DNA from 3 places in the Cryptosporangium sp. NPDC051539 genome. Region 3 is predicted to be linked to each of the others. Evidence: riboswitches for the same ligand, from Rfam matches in the RefSeq annotation. Region 3 holds a riboswitch; each other region holds the start of a gene.
The links. Region 3 has a riboswitch for cyclic di-AMP ahead of ACIBZJ_RS32910 (transglycosylase family protein). Riboswitches for the same ligand answer to the same signal wherever they lie in the genome.
Positions count from the first base shown of each region.

Region 1: it holds a riboswitch for cyclic di-AMP, as region 3 does, so the genes downstream of both, ACIBZJ_RS31435 (NlpC/P60 family protein) here and ACIBZJ_RS32910 (transglycosylase family protein) in region 3, are expected to answer to the same signal.
Region 2: it holds a riboswitch for cyclic di-AMP, as region 3 does, so the genes downstream of both, ACIBZJ_RS38210 (C40 family peptidase) here and ACIBZJ_RS32910 (transglycosylase family protein) in region 3, are expected to answer to the same signal.

Region 1 covers NZ_JBITDV010000011.1:232,043-234,300, reverse strand. The annotation lists gene ACIBZJ_RS31440 (menaquinone biosynthesis decarboxylase) at 1-36, opposite strand, end outside; gene ACIBZJ_RS31435 (NlpC/P60 family protein) at 72-998, opposite strand; cyclic di-AMP (ydaO/yuaA leader) riboswitch at 1,064-1,189, opposite strand; gene ACIBZJ_RS31430 (hypothetical protein) at 1,506-1,688, shown strand; gene ccsB (c-type cytochrome biogenesis protein CcsB) at 2,207-2,258, opposite strand, start outside.
Region 2 covers NZ_JBITDV010000016.1:80,039-82,296, reverse strand. The annotation lists gene murJ (murein biosynthesis integral membrane protein MurJ) at 1-368, shown strand, start outside; cyclic di-AMP (ydaO/yuaA leader) riboswitch at 780-953, shown strand; gene ACIBZJ_RS38210 (C40 family peptidase) at 1,076-1,840, shown strand; gene ACIBZJ_RS38205 (protein kinase family protein) at 2,119-2,258, shown strand, end outside.
Region 3 covers NZ_JBITDV010000012.1:182,155-184,412, reverse strand. The annotation lists gene ACIBZJ_RS32915 (glycoside hydrolase family 6 protein) at 1-403, opposite strand, end outside; cyclic di-AMP (ydaO/yuaA leader) riboswitch at 717-894, shown strand; gene ACIBZJ_RS32910 (transglycosylase family protein) at 1,071-1,757, shown strand; gene ACIBZJ_RS32905 (MarR family winged helix-turn-helix transcriptional regulator) at 1,934-2,258, shown strand, end outside.

The sequences.
Region 1 (2,258 bases), on a different contig from region 3:
CCGCTTCAGGAACTCACGAAGGTCGGTGTGGGCCATGAACACCAGTATTCATGGCCCACCGACAGCTCGCGCTACGGGCGTCCGGCCCCGGCGAACGGCATGTTGTTGACCTGCTCGACCTGGACCGGCTGGCCCTCGGTCGGCGCGTGCACGACCTGACCGTTGCCGATGTAGATCGCGGAGTGGTGCAGGTCGGAGTAGAAGAACACGATGTCGCCCGGCTGCAGGTTCTCCCTGGAGACGTGCGGGATCATGTTGTACTGCTGGTGCGCCGAGTGCGGCAGGTTCACGCCGACCTGCTTCCAGGCCATCATCGTGAGCCCGGAGCAGTCCCAGACGTTCGGGCCGGCGCCGCCGAACACGTACGGCTCACCCTGCTGCGCGAGCGCGAACTGGACGACCGTGGCAGCGTTGCCGCTGGCCTGCCCGTTGTACGTCACGGTGGTGTACGAGCTGCCGTACTTCTTGGCGTACGCGGAGCGGCGGACCTGCTCCCACTTGGCCTGGTCCTTCTCGATCGACTTCTTCTGCGTGTCGAGCTGCTTCTCCAGACGCGTCGCCGTCTGGACCTGGAGGTCGACCTTCTTCTTGGTGCCGTCGAACTGGGCCTGGTACGCCTTGGCCTCGTCGATCGTGTCGCGCTGCTGCGCGGACAGCCAATCCATCGTGGCGAGCTGGTCCAGGAAGTCGGCCGGCGAGCCGGTGTCGATGATCGACGACGAGAGGCGCATCCGCCCGTCGCGGTAGGCAGCGGCGGCGATCTTGCCGACCGCCTCCTGCGAGGCGTCGAGCTTGGCCTGCGACGCCGAGAGTTGACGGTTCAGCCCGGCTTGCTGGGTCTTGACCCGCTTGAGCTGGACCTTGGCGCTGTTCATCTGCTCGTTGACTTTGTCCATCTTGACGCCGAGCGCATCGAGTTGCTTCTCGGCATCGGTGAGCGACGGTGCCGCGCTGGCGCCGCCTGCCGGTAACAGCGCGAGGCTGAGAATCGCAGCCAAGACGCTGACCAGAACGATCGGACGACGAGCGTGAGTCCGAACGGATCTCACTGGCGCGGCACTCCTTACTCCCACTAGGTCGCCGACCGGGTTAGCTGACGGGTTCGGGCGGGAGCTGCCCTACCGCCTCGACGGCGGATTCACCCCGGGAACTCGGTTCCCCGGTTCTTTCGATTAGGCGACGACTACCCGACGCCATCCATGGTGAACGGCGGACGTTCGGAGAGTCGTGGGACACGGTAGGCCATGTGTTACTCGCCGGTCCAGCCTCGCCGGAGTTTCTGAGTGAACGTCTAACAGATGACAGCGCCGCGTAGTTAGTCCACTCCGGAACGTCTTCTTAAGCGCTTCTTAATGCGGTTTTGCGGATCCCTCCGCCGAACGGCGGACCTGCTGGTCCACTATGGACAGCCGAACGGACGACCCGCACGTCGTGACGGCTGTGACGCCCGATACGACCGTTACCTACCACCCGGATTCGGAACTTTGGGGTAATTTGTCGATAACGTGACCGGCATCGAGGGGGACGGAACCATGGCGCAGCAGGCCGAACACGAGGACGTGGTGGTGGTCGGCTGGCTCCGGGGCGACGACTACGAAGCCGCCCTTGCCTATCGCCGCCGGGACGACACCCCCCGTTCGGACGATCAGCCCTCACCCCCGGACCAGCCACCCCCGGACCGCCGCTGACCGCACCCGAGAATTAAGGTTCCGACCCACCCCACACAAGGCCCGAAGTGGCATACCCCACAACGCGCCGATCCCGCTCCCAGGCTGCCGAATGGCCTCGCCCCGAACCACCGACCCGGCCCGCCACCGCGCCGAAGGCACGCCGCCACTCAAAGGCGCGCGGCCCCGCACCCGGGCCGAGAGCCCACCAAGAGCGGCACCAACCTCCGCGCCACCAGACACCCCGCACCGATCGGCACGAGCGCCGTTCAAGGCGCGCCAGCGCCGCGCCCGGGCCGAGAGCCCTCCGAGGGAGAGCCCACCCCCGCGCCACCAGACACCCCGCACCGGTCACCCAAACCAAGTAGCACACCAGCGCCGTTCAAGGCGCGCCAGCGCCGTTCAAGGCGCGCCAGCGCCGCGCTCTGACCTGGAGCCCGCCGAGAGCGACGCTGACATCCGCGCCACACGACGCCCCGTATTGGTCATACTCAAGTCGTGTGGCGCGGCTGTCAGCGTCGTTCTCGGCGGGCCGCCCACTAAAGCCCGCTGTAGGAGTGGAGACCGCTGACCGCGAAGTTGATCACGTAG
Region 2 (2,258 bases), on a different contig from region 3:
TGCTGTTCCTGCTGCCGCCCGAGTACATCGTCGTCGGGCTGCAGTGTGGCAATACGGTGTCGTACCTGGTCGCCGTGTTCGTCTCCGGACGCTACCTCAAGCGCCGCATCGGCGGCCTGGAAACGATGGCCGTGACCCGGACGCTGACCCGCCTCGGGGTCGCCGCCGCGATTGCCGGACTGATCAGCTGGGGCGTCGCGTACGGCATCCAGGCCGGGCTGGGGATCGGCAAGACCGGCTCGTTCGTCTCGCTGGTCGTCGCCGGAGTTGTCCTGGTAGGCGTCTACGCGGTGGTGGCGCTCCGACTCCGGGTCGCCGAAGTCGTCGAGCTCGCCGACACCGTGAAACGACGCCTACCCGGCCGCTGACGACCGGAACGTAACCGTCGACACGGCGTCGGCCAAAACACACAGGGTTATCCACAACCGTCGCGGTATGACCGTGAGGAACGCCACGCTGGGCGTACCGTCGGCTCCGGTTACCGACGACCACTACGCCGCGTGAGGTTCCCGGTCGTTCGTCCGGTTCAGTTTTCCAACCCGCATCGGGTTGCACAGCGCTGTGTCACCGGCGCGCGACGCGCCGAGAACCACATTGGTGGTGCGTGAAATCGCCGTGAAGTCGTACTAACTTCTCAGATCGACTGTGATGCACGTCGCAAAGGACTGGCAACTCCCACAAGGCGCAGGTTCAGTTCTTCGCGGCAACTTGTCGCGGCAGCCACGCCGCGCACACCGCAGGATTCGCACGCCGAGCCCTGTCCACGACGTCCGCGGTGTCCCTTCGAGTAGCCAACCAAATGGACAGGGACGGGGGACCCACGTAGTTGGGGTCGCCGGGAACCAAATCCCTGGCGCGATCCCTTGGGGTGAAGCCGCGCAGTGCGCGGCCGGGCAATCAACCTTCCCGCCCGAACCCGACAGCTCACCTCGCAGGCGTGCAGGAAGGAATCTCCTTGCATACGGTGCATTCCCCTCGGTGTGCCCTGCCCGCGAAACGGTACGAGCGTTCTGGTGAAATAGGCCAGTCTGTGTCGTACGCGGACAAAACCACCGGCGGTGCTCGACACCGCGCAATGTCCGGCCCGAAGCACCGCGCCCTCTCCCGGCGCGCGAGCATTCGCACCACCGCTCTGGCCGGCGTCCTCGCAGGATCACTCGGTGTTGGCCTGATCGGCGTCGCTGCCTCACCGGCAGCGGCGGCGGACTCGGCCAGCGCGCGGCTCTCCGGCGCCACCTCGGTCTCCACCGGATCGCGTACGACGCTGCACGCGATCGGCACGGTGAGCGGCAATCCCGCGTCGTTCAAGAAGTTCTCTCTGCAGTACCAGTCCAGCTCCGGCTGGAAGACCGTCAGCACCAAGACGGCGCGCAAGTCCGGTCAGATCGAGTGGTCCGTCACCGTTGGCGGAAGCTCGAACTGGCGTGTGGTGCTGGCCGTGACCAGCGCGCACAAGACGCTCTCGCCGAACCACTACATCAAGGGCGTGTCCAACGGCAACGCCGTGGTCAAGGCCGCGGCGCGCCAGGCCGGCAAGATGTACGCGTTCGGCGCGGCCGGCCCGAACAACTTCGACTGCTCGGGTCTGACCCAGTACGTCTACAAGCAGTTCGGCAAGAGCCTGCCGCACAGCGCGACCCAGCAGACGAAGTACGGCACCGCGGTCAGCAAGTCGGCGAAGAAGCCCGGCGACCTGATGCTGTTCGGTAGCGGTAGCTACTACTCCCACGCCGCCATCTACGCCGGCGGCAACTACATGTGGGACGCGTCGACCACCGGACAGCCGGTGGCGAAGCGCAAGATCTGGAGCAACACGTACGTCGTCCGTCGTCTCGTCTAAGAGATCTATCGGACAACCGCGGGGCGGTCCGGTGCGCGAGCACCGGGCCGCCCCCGCCGGTCCCAACCGGCGTGAACTGCTGCGACACACGGTTGTGGAACAGCGAGCGGGCGTGCGCCGCAGCGCTACCGTGAACGCCGAGACCACTACCTACCTATGAAGGCTGTTCATCCAGTGGCGTCCGACGCGCCGGAACAGGCAGGATGGACCTGTCCCCAGTAGCCGCCCCACGGCCTACCCTGAGGGGCGGAGCGGTCGTTACTGCGGGAGGGCGGGTTGTGACACAGGTCGGCGCGCCCTCTCAGGGCGAGGTGCTGGCGGGTCGGTACCGGCTTGAAGAGGCCCTGTACGCCGATGCGGCCTCCGGGCACGCACTCTGGCGGGGTACCGACAATCTGCTCAACCGCACAGTCTCCAT
Region 3 (2,258 bases):
AGTTTCCGGCCACCCACTCGGCCGCCTGGCCCTCGGAGTCGACGTAGAGGGCGCCGAGCGGGCCGGCACCGGGCCGGTTCGACGTCGAGGCCTTCGGGACCGGCGAGGCCGGTAACCCGGGGGGTAACGCGATCGCCGAGCGTCGTGGGGAAGCGCTTTCACGGGTCTTGCGATCTTCGGTCGTGGAGCAGCTCACGGGCGCACAGGTGGGCTCCGGCCGGCCGGTCGCGTTCGCCGCCACCAGGCTCGTGCCGCCGATCACGACCACGGAGCCGAGCGCGGCCGCGCCCACCCCAGCGGTGAGCACTCGGCCGTTGGCGCGCCCACGACGGTGCAGAGCGAGATAGGGGCCGGCACGCAGTCCGACCCGGGAGAACAGGCCGGCACGTGGGGCGTCGGTCATGCGTCCCATCTTGTCGACGGCGAACGCCCGCGCCCACTCTCCTACCTGGCACTTGAGGACTCTTTAAGGGAACTTAACATCCCGCGACGAACTCGCCTCGGTCAGTTACCCCGCTCTTCGGGAGTTACGTCAGCAATCAGGCTTTAAGCGATAGACCACTGTGTCGCGCGTTGACGCCGAATCGACGCAACACTAGGGACTGCTTTGAGGGCCTAATGGCTTTGCGCGACACTTTTCTCAATCACGGTCCGGTAACTTGGCATTCGCCCCATTTTGTGGTTCTGTCGTTTTCGTCCGTTCACCGCGGACCTCATGCCCGGCTACGCCGAATCCTGCCCCGGGCGATGAGACCCGAACTTCCGGCAGGAGCGGGGGAACCACTTTTCCGGCGTCGCAGTTCGACGCCTCGGGGTGAAGCCACGTACAGCGTGGCCGGGCCGACTCAGCCCGAACCCGACAGCTCACCTCGTAGGCGTGGAGAGGGTCGGATATGTCTAAGGAGTCTTCCCATACCGCCCAGTCCAGCGCCGAAAGCCCGCGTCAAGCGGGCGGACGGCATCGGGCGCCAGGGCGCCTGAGCCCACTCGGCCGACGCCTGGCACTAGCCGTGGCCACCGGTCTCGCGGGCCTCACACCGTTGGCCATCGCTTCACCGGCCAATGCGGATGTGAACTGGGACGCGATCGCGCAATGCGAAAGCGGAGGGAACTGGTCGATCGACACGGGGAACGGCTACACCGGTGGCCTGCAGTTCGCCTCGTCGACATGGAAGGCGCACGGCGGACGTAAGTACGCCGCCAGCGCGGACAACGCAACTCGTTCGGAGCAGATCACGGTCGCCAGACGCGTGCTGCGTAGCCAGGGCATCGGAGCCTGGCCGGTCTGCGGTCCACACGGGTACAGCACGAAGAGGTACCGGACCAGTTCGACCGGCGAGGCGAGCCGTAGCTACAAGCGGCACTCGTACACGAAGAGCTCGTCGTCGTCGCACCAGAAGCACACCTGGAAGAGCACCTGGAAGAAGCGCTCGTACCACAAGTCGACGTCTTCTTCCCACCAGAAGCCGGCCTCCGTCCACCGGAAGCCGACCGTGGTGGCGGTGCACCGGAAGGGTGCGGCGCACGTGACGCACCCGACCGCCATCCAGGACTTCGTGCCGCAGCGAATGTTCAGTGCCTCGCAGCGACCGACGGTCGCGACGGTCCCCACCTACCTGGTGCTGGCCGGCGACAGCCTGGTCAAGATCGCCGCCGCGCACCACGTCGAGTGGCGGGTGCTGTTCGAGAAGAACCGCGCTCTGATCGGCGCCGATCCGAACGTGATCCACCCCGGGCAGAAGATCCTGATCGGATAAAGGACAGATCGCCAGAAAGCAGGGGGTCCCGGTCTTCGGGCCGGGACCCCCTGGCAGATGGCTGTCCGACTCGGGCTGAACGGACGACTGCGGGGCGCCTAGCGAGACCGCCATCATGACTGTTCCTGCAGGTAGCGAGGGTTACCGCCTGCCGTAAATGACCACAAAGGAGTGTCATGTCGGCCACACCGGGCGCGGTCGCCGACGAGCTGAGTGTTCTCCTCGGCCGGCTACATCGGACGCTGCGCCGCGCCTCCCGGGGCGACTTACCGGACGATCCGCTCCCCTCCGCGCAGATGGAAGTGTTACGCGTGGTGCAGGCGACGCCCGGCATCGGTGTGAAGGCCGTGGCGTCGGCGCTGGGGACCGCGCCGAACACCGTCAGCACACTGGTCGGCGACCTCACGGCCAGCGGGCACCTGGAGCGGCTCCCCGATCCGCAGAACCGCCGGGCGGTCCGGCTGACGCTCACGCCGGCGGCGACCGCACTGGTGGACGGCT